Regions from separate parts of the Paenibacillus sp. FSL W8-0187 genome, predicted to be linked through region 2. Evidence: riboswitches for the same ligand, from Rfam matches in the RefSeq annotation. Region 2 holds a riboswitch; each other region holds the start of a gene.
The links. Region 2 has a riboswitch for cyclic di-AMP ahead of MKY48_RS02395 (hypothetical protein). Riboswitches for the same ligand answer to the same signal wherever they lie in the genome.
Positions count from the first base shown of each region.

Region 1: linked by a shared signal. The riboswitch ahead of MKY48_RS28495 (TrkH family potassium uptake protein) and the one ahead of MKY48_RS02395 (hypothetical protein) in region 2 are both predicted to bind cyclic di-AMP.
Region 3: linked by a shared signal. The riboswitch ahead of MKY48_RS00140 (3D domain-containing protein) and the one ahead of MKY48_RS02395 (hypothetical protein) in region 2 are both predicted to bind cyclic di-AMP.
Region 4: linked by a shared signal. The riboswitch ahead of MKY48_RS31440 (APC family permease) and the one ahead of MKY48_RS02395 (hypothetical protein) in region 2 are both predicted to bind cyclic di-AMP.

Region 1 is NZ_CP150206.1:6,277,507-6,280,644, reverse strand. Features, by position in the region: gene MKY48_RS28500 (CPBP family intramembrane glutamic endopeptidase) at 1-788, opposite strand, end outside; cyclic di-AMP (ydaO/yuaA leader) riboswitch at 1,080-1,224, shown strand; gene MKY48_RS28495 (TrkH family potassium uptake protein) at 1,289-2,629, shown strand; gene MKY48_RS28490 (TrkA family potassium uptake protein) at 2,646-3,138, shown strand, end outside.
Region 2 is NZ_CP150206.1:539,335-542,472, forward strand. Features, by position in the region: gene pruA (L-glutamate gamma-semialdehyde dehydrogenase) at 1-140, opposite strand, end outside; gene MKY48_RS02390 (proline dehydrogenase family protein) at 344-1,264, shown strand; gene MKY48_RS02395 (hypothetical protein) at 1,323-1,787, opposite strand; cyclic di-AMP (ydaO/yuaA leader) riboswitch at 1,921-2,096, opposite strand; cyclic di-AMP (ydaO/yuaA leader) riboswitch at 2,639-2,806, shown strand; gene MKY48_RS02400 (hypothetical protein) at 2,937-3,138, shown strand, end outside.
Region 3 is NZ_CP150206.1:28,876-32,013, reverse strand. Features, by position in the region: gene rnmV (ribonuclease M5) at 1-476, opposite strand, end outside; gene MKY48_RS00140 (3D domain-containing protein) at 665-1,852, opposite strand; cyclic di-AMP (ydaO/yuaA leader) riboswitch at 2,124-2,338, opposite strand; gene MKY48_RS00135 (TatD family hydrolase) at 2,544-3,138, opposite strand, start outside.
Region 4 is NZ_CP150206.1:6,934,087-6,937,224, reverse strand. Features, by position in the region: gene MKY48_RS31440 (APC family permease) at 1-1,571, opposite strand, end outside; cyclic di-AMP (ydaO/yuaA leader) riboswitch at 1,735-1,930, opposite strand; gene MKY48_RS31435 (molybdopterin oxidoreductase family protein) at 2,413-3,138, shown strand, end outside.

The DNA.
Region 1 (3,138 bases), 1.7 Mb from region 2:
AGGCCATACCCTGCGAGTGTCAGCAGCGTTGCATCCTGAGTCTGCTTGTTGACATAGGCGGAATGGGCGGACGGGACTGAGAAGGATGGCTCATAGGAGCGTAATTTCCCATGTTCGAAGGTGAAACGGTGCTCCAATCGGGAATCGCCAATCTTGGATTCCGGGTCCACATATCGAAGCCGGGGTTCCCCTTCCCGCGTAACCAGCTCAAGGCGCGACAGGTCATAGCCCGCTCGCTGGAGCCAAGGCTCCGCGAGCGCTTGCTTCTCGGCTAATGACATGCCGTCCTCGACGACAAGCAGCATCTGCCTTTGTACATCGCCCTTGTTCAGCTCAATCCGGTCATAGCTGGAGCGGGCGTAATCGTACGAGAAGCCGACGATGCCTGAATTTTGCATGTGCACGTCCACATTGAGGGCATCCCCTCCCGGTTCGCTGAAGCGAACGCGGTATACGTCATAGGGATATTTGGCTTCATAGGTTTTGTTGTATTCCGAAAGTTTCTTTTCCTTCGCCAGATATCCGTAAAGTTCCGATTTGGATTGATATGTAACCAATGTGTCATCCGTTTTTGCAGCCGTAAACTGCAAATGCTCCTGAGCAAAGCTTGAAGCCGCTTGCCGAGCCTGCTCCTTGGATATGATATTCGGAGATGCCATCTCGGTAGAATCCGGATTCGTCGACGGAAACACCTGAAATAATAGGAACAGAATCAGGCCGACTGCGGCAGGCGCGATGAGCTGTTTGAGATTGGGCTTCAGCTTCAAGGGCTCTCTTGCACGATTCATGAAATTCCTCCTCTAGGAAAGTTGATACTCCCACTGGTATTCGATATGCCTGATTAAGTACGCATAGAGTCAATATAACATAGTTATGAAAGTCATAAGCAGCTTATCCCAATATCCGGAATAATGAAACAAATCGATGAAAATGAATGAAAGGTTTCGAAAACGTTAGAGAACCCTATGCTTGTATTCTTGAATATGCCCAATTCGCGCTCTTTTAAAGATTTTTTGGGTGAAAAACGGCATTGGGTTACGTACCAGATTGCGTTATAATCACATCATGCTTCAAGGAACCGAATATTCCAGCCGAATTTCGTACTGAAAATGGGGGAACCATGTAATTGGGGTGAATTTCATTATTCCTAGAATAATGAATAGGGCGACCTGTGGAAATGCCCGAATCCGTCAGCTAACCTCGTAGGCTGCAGCACAGGAACCAGACCGTAAAGGGCACTGCGTTTTCCAGTGTCTTTTTTCTTGATTTTTTTTAAGAAGGTGACCGATTGAACTCTAAATTTAACTGGCTCAGGTTGTCTCCGCCGCAGATTCTCGTGCTTGGTTTTGCGGCTATTATCTTCATCGGGACGGCGCTGTTAATGCTGCCGATTTCCACAAGTACAGGTGAACCGCTTGAATTTATCGATGCCTTGTTCACTTCGACATCGGCAACATGTGTAACGGGTCTGGTTGTGGTGGATACAGGAACGACATTCAGTTCCTTCGGAGAAGTCGTGATTATGCTGCTGATTCAGATCGGCGGGCTCGGATTCATGACGATGGCTACTTTATTTGCCTTGGCTCTGAAAAGACGCATCTCGCTCAAGGATCGCCTCATTCTGCAAGAAGCGATGAATCAGTCCTCGATGGAAGGAATCGTAAGGCTGATTCGCAGAGTGTTGTTGTACTCCCTCATCATCGAGGCCTGTGGTGCCATCATTCTATCGATCCGCTGGGCGTTTGATATGCCGATCGGCCAGGCGATTTATTATGGCGTTTTTCATGCAGTCACGATGTTTAACAACGCCGGTTTTGATTTGTTTGGTGATTTTCGGAGTTTGACCGGGTATGTCTACGATCCTGTAGTCAACATAGTCGTGATGTTTTTGATTGTCTCAGGTGGGATTGGTTTTATCGTATTATCCGATCTGATTGATTTCCGAAAACAGCGGAGACTTTCCTTGCACTCCAAAGTGGTGCTCACCATGACGGCTACCTTGCTGCTGGTTGGATTTATCGTCATTCTTATATTTGAATTCACCAATCCGAGGACGCTCGGCTCTCTGAATTGGGGCGGAAAATTCTTCGGTGCGTTATTCCAGTCCGTAACGCCGCGTACAGCTGGCGCGAATACTATAGATATTACGGGGCTTCGACAGGCCACGCAATTTTTTATCGTGATTCTGATGTTTATCGGAGCATCCCCAGGGTCAACCGGTGGCGGTATCAAAACAACAACCTTCACCATTATGGTGGGGGCGGTTATCGCCATGATGCGCGGGCGTGAAGACATCGTCATGTTCCGTTATCGCCTGGCCCAGGAGCGGGTGCTCAAGGCACTGACCATTGCATTATTGGCACTGCTGCTCGTTCTAATCGTATCGATGATTCTGTCAACGACAGAGGAAGGGAGCTTCCTGGAGATCCTATTCGAAACGACATCCGCCTTCGGTACGGTGGGTCTCTCCATGGGTTTAACGCCTGAACTGACGGGATTCGGGAAGATTTTGATCAGTATTACGATGTTTGCAGGGCGATTGGGGCCTTTGACGCTTGCTTATGCACTGGGGCCAAAAAAGGGTAAAGAATTATATCGTCATCCGGAAGGCAAAATGATTATTGGATAAGGAGTACAGGAGAGACATGAAACCAAAGCAATTTGCAATCATCGGTTTGGGACGATTTGGCGCCAGCCTGGCGCTTGAACTGATGGAACAGGGATATGAGGTGCTCGGCATCGACCGCAGTGAAGAGGTTGTCGAGGATATGAGCGAACTGCTGACGCACACGGTGGTGGCGGATGCTACGGACGAAGAGGTGCTTAAATCGCTCGGTATCCGTAACTTCGACTGCGGGATTGTGGCGATCGGGAACGATATTCAGATGAGCATCTTATCCGCCATCTTGTTAAAAGAGCTTGGTGTCGCCATGGTCGTTGCTAAGGCGATTTCAGTGCTGCACGGCCGGGCGCTGGAGAAGCTGGGCGTGGACCGGGTGATCTTTCCGGAAAGGGATATGGGGATCCGGGTAGCTCACCAACTTGTCACGCCCAACCTGCTCGACTATATCGAATTATCCAAGGACTATCTGATTGTGGAGATGACGGTCACGGACTGCATGGACGGAAAAACGCTTA
Region 2 (3,138 bases):
TGGATTTGGGCACCGCCGATAACCAGAGGGTACGTCTTGCCGAGTTCGGCTTCGACCGCGGATAGCGCAGCATCGTATAACTTGTTGTTCAACTCGTTGTTGAAGTCCAGAAATGGTTCATTCCGAAAAGGTACTCGCATGGAAGGCCCCTCCTTAACATGATATGATTCGGAGCTTTAGGTTTATGGTCCAGCTGCTGAATGCGTCATGGTGGGGTGTTTAGAATCTCTTGGTGAAAAGCTCGATGTTAGATATGTATGTCTTTCTGCATGCCGTCATGATTTTTGCATATGAGTTAAGATAGAGTGCATTTTGGTTTGCCTTTTGCAAAGGGGGAGCTCGCATGGACGGAACCGAACTTTACCGTAAAGTGATCCTGACGGTGTCCGGTAATAAATTCGTGAAGTGGTTGTCGATCAAGTACGGCCGAAAACTGGCGGGCAGATTCATAGCCGGCGATACCTTGGGCGAGGCGCTGGATGAAATTGAGAGGCTGAATGAGAAGGGCATTCTCGTCACGCTCGATCATTTGGGGGAGGGTATCACGACGCTGGACGAAGCGGCCGGGTACCGGGAGGAGTATTTGAAGCTTGTAGAAGGGATTGCCAAGCGGGGAGTGAAATCGAACGTTTCGCTGAAGCCGACGCAGATGGGCATGGCACTGGACCCCGAGAAGGCTTACGAGAATATCAAGCTGGTGGCGAAAAAGGCGAAAGAGCACCGTAACTTCGTTCGTCTGGATATGGAGGATTCGCCGTATACCCAGGCGACGATAGACATGACGCTGCGGCTCCATAAGGAGGGGCTGACCAATGTGGGGACCGTGATGCAGGCCTACTTGTTCCGTACGGAGGAGGACGTCAAGAATTTAATCAATGCCGGTGTTAATCTGCGGCTCGTGAAGGGGGCGTACAAAGAGCCGGGAACCATCGCTTTTCAGCAAAAGCGGGAGGTCATTGACAACTATAAGAAATTGATCAAAATGCATTTTGATCAGGGTGCCTACGTTGCGATTGCTTCGCATGATGACAACATCATCGACTGGGTGAAGGTGTTTGCCGAGCAGAGTCACATAGACAAACAGGAATTTGAGTTTCAGATGCTGTACGGGCTGCGGATGAACGATCAGGCAGCGCTTGCACAGGACGGCTACCGCATTCGGTGTTATATGCCCTACGGAACGATGTGGTACCCGTATTTTACGCGGCGGCTGGCGGAGAAGCCGGCCAACCTGATGATGGTGCTCAAAAATATGTTCAAGTGAGAGGGGGAAAATAATCAATTGAAAGCGAAGCGAGGACGGTAGCTCTCTAGCTACTGTCCTAGAAGAAATAATACGCCTCCGAGCAGTCCATCAGGAAGGAACGCTCCAGCGGCAAGCTGCCTAACCGCTTACGGGTGATGTGCTGTTGCCGATTGGTCTCCAGATCGGCGAGCGCCGATACGGCGAGCTGCATCCGGGCGGATCCCCACTGGTGCTGCTTCTGGGCATAGCGAACGGCCTCGGTCACGGTCATGCCTTTCAGCCTCGTAAAGACGGCTGCCCAGCGGACTAGATCCGTGAATTCCCTGTTGCTTGGCAGCGCATATTCGGCATAACCGGCCGCGTCTTTGCAGCTGATTTTGAACAAACCGCAGTTCCAATCTCGTTTGCTCCAGGGGATAAAGCGTTCAGCCGAGCCCTGGTCGAAACGAAATATCTCCATATGGCGGATGGGCTCTACACTTAATGCGGGAACTTCGGTTTCGATAACGGATGTCAGTGCAGCCTCGATGAATTTCGTCATGATCTACGCTCCTTTATAGGAATGTTATATGCACGGTGAAAAGGCCTGGTGAGCAGAGATCCCCCGCTCTCCAGGCCTTTTTGTCGTTAGAGGCCCTGTTCCAGTGGCCGCTTCCGCTTAAGGCTCGGGTGGTGTTCTCTCTCAAAACGCGCCTACGAGGTTAGCTGACGGATTCGGGCTTGAGAGCACCCTACCGCAGTGCCTGACCATCTAGGCACTGCGGATTCACCCCATTCACCAATAGAAGCTCCATTGGCGATTTTGGTTCCCCCGTCTCCCCATCTGTCGGGAGCTCAGCGTATAACGAATGTTTCGAATAGATGGATGAATCATACGCCGGAGGAAACTAAAAGTAAATGATCATATGGGACGGATATATTCCGAAAATCGATGAAAACCGTGTAAGAAAACGTGTACATTCAGTCGTGTCATCGATTATCATGGCAAAATCTCGGTATCTCGATAGATTGCGGTAAATACAAGAAAACAAGAGAAATACATAGTATAGAGTAGTATTCGGGAGATAATGAAGCAATACTGGTCAGTTCCTGTTCGACATAACGCCACATGTGTTTTTGCTCACATTTACTTCCTGCAGGGCCAGACGTATGATACGAACTATGAATTGACGGACACCAGCGACAGGCATGCAGGCAACCGTTTCATGAAGGCCTACAGGCAGTGTGAGAGCTGCATCAGGCTCTTTTATGGATCGAATCTCGGGCGAAGGCGCCATGGGCCTTCGCTGAAATTGCAGGATGATGCGACTCTCACCGCTCGAACCTGATGCTGTGTTGTTTTGCCGGACCTGGATGTTTAGTCAATGGCTAATAGAATAACATGCTACTCGTTTTCAATTTTCGCTGAGTCCTTGAATGGAAAAGGAACGGGGGAACCAGTCGGGAGATGAATCTATCTCTCAGGGGTGAATCCCATGGACAAGATAACGGTCTATGGGTAGGGCGACTCTCACGCCCGAATCCGTCAGCTAACCTCGTAAGCGTATCGAGAGAGGCAACGATTGTCGTGGACTTGGGCCACGGTGTATTTCACCGTGTCCTATTAAGGAGCCTGCGGGAAGAGTTCTTCTCTTTCCACAGGCTTCTTTGTTGTTGTCTTCTCTTTCCGAACTTAGGAGGAGAACAAAAGATGGAGAAATCGCAGGAGTTTATCCTGGTATCCGCACCGAACAAGGCCGGGGAAGAATTTATCCGCCAGCTGATCTTTAAGCGCATTTCGTTTGTGGCCATAGCCAACAACCGGGTTGAACAGGAGAGGCTGCATGAGCTGGGCTGCACCAACATGATACTAATCGATACAAGGGACGAGCAAACCTGGATCATTCCCGAGT
Region 3 (3,138 bases), 510 kb from region 2:
AGTCGTTTATGGAACTGCTTGCTATTGCAATAACCGATCCCCAGCAGATTACCCATCGTCATACGCCTTGCCGCCGCTTCCGGATGAGCCGATAATCCGGCCTCCAGCATGTCCTCCAGACTAATCAGGCTCTCTCCACCCTCGAAGGAGGTATGGACCCGCTCCAGCGCACGCCGTATCGCCTCTGGCGAGGCATTCTCCACGCCGATATCCCCTTTGCGGGTAGCATCCGCTTCCGGGATAAAGGCATGCTTACAGCCGGGTACGCCCTGATCCACGATTTTGCGGATCCGCTCCCCTGCATGGTCAGGATCCGTTAATATAATGACGCCTCTGCGCTCCTGAGCAAGCGCTATGCGTTTCAGGATTTGCTTGTTGATCGCTGATCCGCCCGTTTCGATCGTATCCGCTTCTACGGCCCGTTTAATGGCAACGGTATCGTCTCTGCCTTCCACAACAATCACTTCTTTAATCATGCGTTTGTTCTCTTCCTTCCCAAGCAAAGCCACGCTTGTACAACTTTAGATTCCCAACCATCTTAGCTCTGTATACTCCGTTCTTAACAAAACAAAAGAAGAGGAAATACTCCCTCTTCTTCATCATTATATATTATAAGCTAAATAGTATAGCATTAGAATGGCATTGTAAATTGGAATTCATGCGTCTAGTTCAATTCAGGTTTAACCGGACCGATCACATAAACGGTGCGGCCGCTCTTCCGGCCGAAACTCGTGGCCGATTTGAGTGAATCATAATAAACATCGATTTTGTTGCCTTTGATGGCGCCGCCCGTATCTTCTGCACGACGGAAGCCAATGCCTTCGATATAGACCCACCATCCGATCGGGATGATATTAGGGTCAACGGCGATGGTGCGCCCTTCTGTAACGCGTGTGCCGGATGCAGTGCGTGTACCGATTCCTTGTTGCTCAGAAGAATACGCCGTCATCGACACATTGTTCAATACCTTGTTGTATTTAAAATCAACGCCTGCCCGAGAAACCACGTTGTTCTCAACAGCCTTGGCGGTTGTTACTTTCTTCGTGCCGGACAATTTGGCCGGTGTGGCTTTCACATCGGTGGCGGCCGCCTGAACAATGACGGGCTTCTCCACCTTTTTCGTGCCTACGGCAATAATTTTATCCTTCGTTCTGCGCTCGACTTTTTGGGAGACCTTCGTCTTCGAAACCAGCTTGCCATTGTGGTAGACCTTCTCATAATGGTTCACCATGAGACCGGACTCGCCCCGCTGAATTACGCGGTTATCCCCTCTTTCAAGCGATGGGTCGGCTGTTTTGATCACACGGAATTCCCGGTCTTCCGTCTCCTTAACTTTTTGTTTCGTGACGCGGACGACATGGATATTCATATTGCTGGTCAGCTTCGTGTTCTGTGCCGGTTGTACTATATCTTCACCCTGGATCGTAATACCAGCCTCTTTAAGTACATGATCAACCGTATCCTGGGATGTAAATATGGTTTTAGTTGTGCTGCCTACTGTAACTTTAACTGGAATTGCCCGTTCAATGATGATCCGATCTCCATCCTGGATCGCGCCGTTTAAAGGCATCGAAATCTGATCCTGAGGACTCAACGTGATCGCTTGCTCATCCAGCAATTCCTGCAGCAATGATCCACGTGTTTCTACTGTGGTGACACGACCATCGACGACAAGCTGAACCTCCTTGCCTGCCTGATCATGTACGACCAACGATATGAGAAGTGATACCGTAACGGCACCCATGGCACCGAGCAACATCAGTTGACGCAAATTGTCATGCTTCCATCTCAATGCGTAAGACATGCTGGATGATTGTGATTCATGGGTTTCTTCAGGTTGAAAAATGCCCACTATTCCATCCTCCTTCATAGTCCCGCCGTCTAGGTAAACGCATGAATGCATTTGACGTGACTATAGCAATTTTTCTCACAAGGCGCCCTGCTATCTATCTACACCCTGCGTCAATTCCCGTCATTTCGTCCATCTACCACCACCCCTTGTTTACCAAGAGTATGATGATCCCTTCTCCATTATTCAAAAATAAAAGAAAGCCAATGAAAGAGTACTAGAGGCTCTAACGTGGCTTCCTGATGATTAGAATCATGGAAATGGTATGCACGAGATTTCCCCTCTTATTTCGCTTACGGAGTTAGCTGTCGGGTTCGGACGTAAGAGAGACGCCCTAGATCCGGATACCCGCTCATGGCGAGATCCTTCAAATTCACCCCAAAGACCCGAAAAAGAAATCAAATACAGCTGCGTGCATTCAGACCAGTATGCACGGCGGTATCGGTTCCCCCGTTCTCCAGAATTTCGGAGATTAAGCGAGACGGTTCATGAAATATTCGGCTACGATCTGCACATCGCAGCTTCTTATCACTGAAAAGATGATATCCTGTTTACATGCAGGTTGTAAAGCAACATTCAACCACATTTTCTCATGTAAAAGGTTAAATTATTGTAATATTGACGCCTTTTCTGATTAAAAAACTTTAATTAATCGCGATTGCTCCCTTTTTCATCGCTTTTGCTCTCTTTTTCGTTAAATACCAAATCGTTCCAGTGCATTTTTGGTGGTAATTTGGGCCAATTCCTCATAAGACAACCCTCTAATCTCGGCTGCGGTCTCCGCCACCAATTTCACATAAGCGGTCTCATTTCGTTTCCCACGGAAGGGATGAGGCGTCAGGTAAGGGGAGTCCGTTTCGATCAATAATCGATCCAGCGGAACCTGCGCCAATACCTCTTTGGGCTGCTTTGCATTCTTGAAGGTAATCGGCCCGCCAAATGAAATATGGAATCCCATATCGAGACATATTTTGGCAGTTTCCCAGCTTCCGGAAAAGGAATGCATGACACCGCCCACTTCGGAGGCCTTTTCCTCCCGTAAAATTTTGATAATATCTTCATGCGCATCCCGATTATGAATGACAATCGGCATGTTCAGTTCCCGGGCAAGTCCGATCTGACGCCGAAGCACTCGGTGCTGCACTTCTTTCGGAGACGTATCCCAATGATAGTCCAGGCCGATCTCTCCAATAGCCACCACTTTCTCATGACTGCATAAAGAGGCGATCCAATCCAGGTCCTGATCCTCCATGGTAATCGCATCTACAGGATGCCAGCCCACTGCCGCA
Region 4 (3,138 bases), 1.0 Mb from region 2:
CACTTCTTCCATTTTTCCTGGAAGGCCGCCTCGTCCTCCCGCTCGAACGGCACGTACACCGCGATAATTTGTCCTGCTCCCAGTGATTTGGCATAATTCAGCGAGTTCTCCACCACATGCGTGATTCCAGCCACAGGAAGAATAATAACATTTCCCTCAATCGGCTTAACCGGCTCACAGGTCGTAATTCGCAGCTGGTCTGCTACGGCCTCATAATGTTTGTGGATTCGTGTGAAGATCCAAATGATCAGCGGCAGGAAAATCAAGACGGTCCACACTTGGGCGAATTTCGTGAAAAAGAAGATCATCGTCACGATAAAGCTAATGCATGCGCCGGTGGTATTAATGATCAGCTTGACGATCCATCCTTCGGGCTTTTCGCGAATCCACTTCACCATCATCCCTGTTTGGGAGAGGGTAAAAGGGATAAACACGCCGACGGCATACAGAGGAATCAGATGCTCGGTTTTGCCTTCGAAAGTCAGCAGCAACAGAATGGAGAAGAACCCAAGTATGATAATCCCGTTTGAATATCCCAGACGGTCCCCCCGGACGGTGAACATTCGGGGAATAAATTTATCCTTCGCCAGATTAACGGCAAGCAGCGGGAAGGCGGAATATCCCGTGTTGGCGGCCAGGATCAGAATGAGAGCCGTTGTTCCTTGGATAAAGTAATAAAAAACGTTTCGTCCAAAGGTATGCTCGGCAATCTGGGAAACGACAGTGACTTGCTCGCTGGGGCTAACCCCATAGTAATAGGCCAGGAATACGATGCCCGAAAATAACATTGCCAGCAAGGATCCCATCGCGACCAAGGTTTTGGCCGCATTATTCGGAGCGGGATCCTTGAAGTTCGGGATGGCGTTAGAAATGGCTTCAACGCCGGTCAGGGCAGAGCTGCCCGAGGCAAATGCCCGCAGGAGCAGGAACAAGCTGAGACCGGCGACAGGCGTGCCGATCGGCGTGTGAAGCTCTGGTGACGCATGGCCTGTAGCTATGTTGAATATTCCGACGCCAATCAGGATAAAAAGCGCCAGTACAAACAAGTAAACCGGATAAGCCAATATGGTGGCCGACTCCGTAACCCCTCTTAAATTGAGTACGGTCAAACATAGAACGAACACGATGGAGATGGGCAGATTGTAGGCATGCAGTTCCGGAAAAGCAGACGTGATCGCGTCCGTCCCCGCCGATACGCTGACCGCAACCGTCAGGATGTAGTCGACCAGCAGGGAGCCGCCAGCGACCAATCCTGGATACATGCCTAAATTCCGTTTGGAAACCATGTAGGCTCCGCCGCCATGCGGATATGAGAAAATAATTTGTCTATATGATAGGATAAGTGCCAGCAATAAGACCAGGACCCCGACGGCAATCGGTATGGAATACCAATAGGCAGCCGCGCCAACGGTCATCAAGACGATCAGAATTTGTTCAGGTCCATAGGCCACGGACGACAAGGCGTCGGATGAAAGGATGGCCAGCGCTTTGGTTTTGTTCAGCTTTTGCTCGCCCAATTCCGTTGATTTAAGGGGTCTTCCGATGAGGAATCGTTTGATAGAAGATAACATGTTTTTCACCGCCGATTAAGAATAGGTACATGATGGGAACTGCTTGAAGTGAGTTCAATCGGTGTGCCTCATGTGCTGGACATATGGGCTATCTCCATTCCAATATTGATTTTTTGCCAAACAAAAAACACAGGTTAGAACCCTGTGTTTGATCACAAGTTCACAACCCTCTCCATCAACGCTGACGAGGTTAGCTGTCGGATTCGGGCGGTGAGAGTCGCCCTACCTGATAATAGTCGCGGCGTAAGTACGCGCTGCATCAGGATTCACCCCATAGTATGGTTGACAGATCCTATTGGTATCCATCCATACGTGTGGTTCCCCCGCTTTCCCAATTGGAAATTAAGCGAATGTCATGTGAATATGAAGAATGATTTCGAAGCTGAATAGTATATTACGCCTGCTCAAATCTTTTGTAAAACACCCTCCAACGAAGAATAAAGCAGAATTATTTATAAAAAATGACAGATAAGCGCTTACATAAATATGTGGCTTTGACAGGCTTTGTTTTTTGCATGTTTGCTATAGAAAGCATGATTTTCTATGATGCGTAAGGGCAAGTAGCTCAGATGTGATGCGATAGACGCCGGATACAAACAAATTCGCCATGCCGGTCTCGGGGGAGGAGACATGGGCATGGCGAATTTTTTGGGAGTGGTCCATGATTTGGCAAGGAAGAGAAAGGGTCTGGGTTCCTCTTCGTTGCTCTTGATAGGAATATACCCGGAAGGAAGTAGAGTGAAACACCCGCTCAGAAAAAAATGTAAGACTTTACTGGAGCCCTGATTTTCTTTTAAGATAAGGGGATATGATTCAGCGTGTACAAGGGGGAATGGACGAAATGACTCAAGCGATGATTCATCAGGAGAATGGTGTGTTTCCGGCGGTATGTCCGTTGGATTGTCCCGATACTTGCGGTTTGCTGCTGCATAAAGAGAATGGAAAAATCGTGAAGGTTACCGGCAATCCGGATCATCCGATGACGCAGGGAGCCATCTGTAATAAAGTCCGCAATATGGCACATCGGGTGTATCATCCCGAGCGCGTGCTTTATCCGCTGCGGAGGGTAGGGCCCAAGGGTGAGGGGGCTTTCGAGCGGATCAGCTGGGATGAAGCGATTCAGGAGATTACCGGGCGCTACAAGAAGCTGATCAAGGAATATGGCTCCGAGAGCATTCTACCATACAGCTTTTACGGCAATATGGGGATATTGAGCGTGGACGGTATGGATCGGAGATTCTTCAACAGGCTGGGCGCCAGCCGCCTGAAGCAGTCGATCTGTAATTCCGCAGGCACTGCGGGCTGGAAATCCGTGATGGGGTTTAATGGAGGCACCGTCCCGGAGGAAACCGTTCATGCCGATGTCATCATTGTCTGGGGCGGTAATATCGTCAGCACCAATATGCACCAAGTAGTGCTGGCAGAGAAAGCACGCAAGGCCGGTGCCAAGGTCATTGTGATTGATGTTCATAAGAACCAGACCGGGCAATGGTCGGATTGGTTCATTCCGCTGTTTCCGGGCACGGATGCGGCACTGGCGGTCGGCCTCATGCACATCATGTTCCGA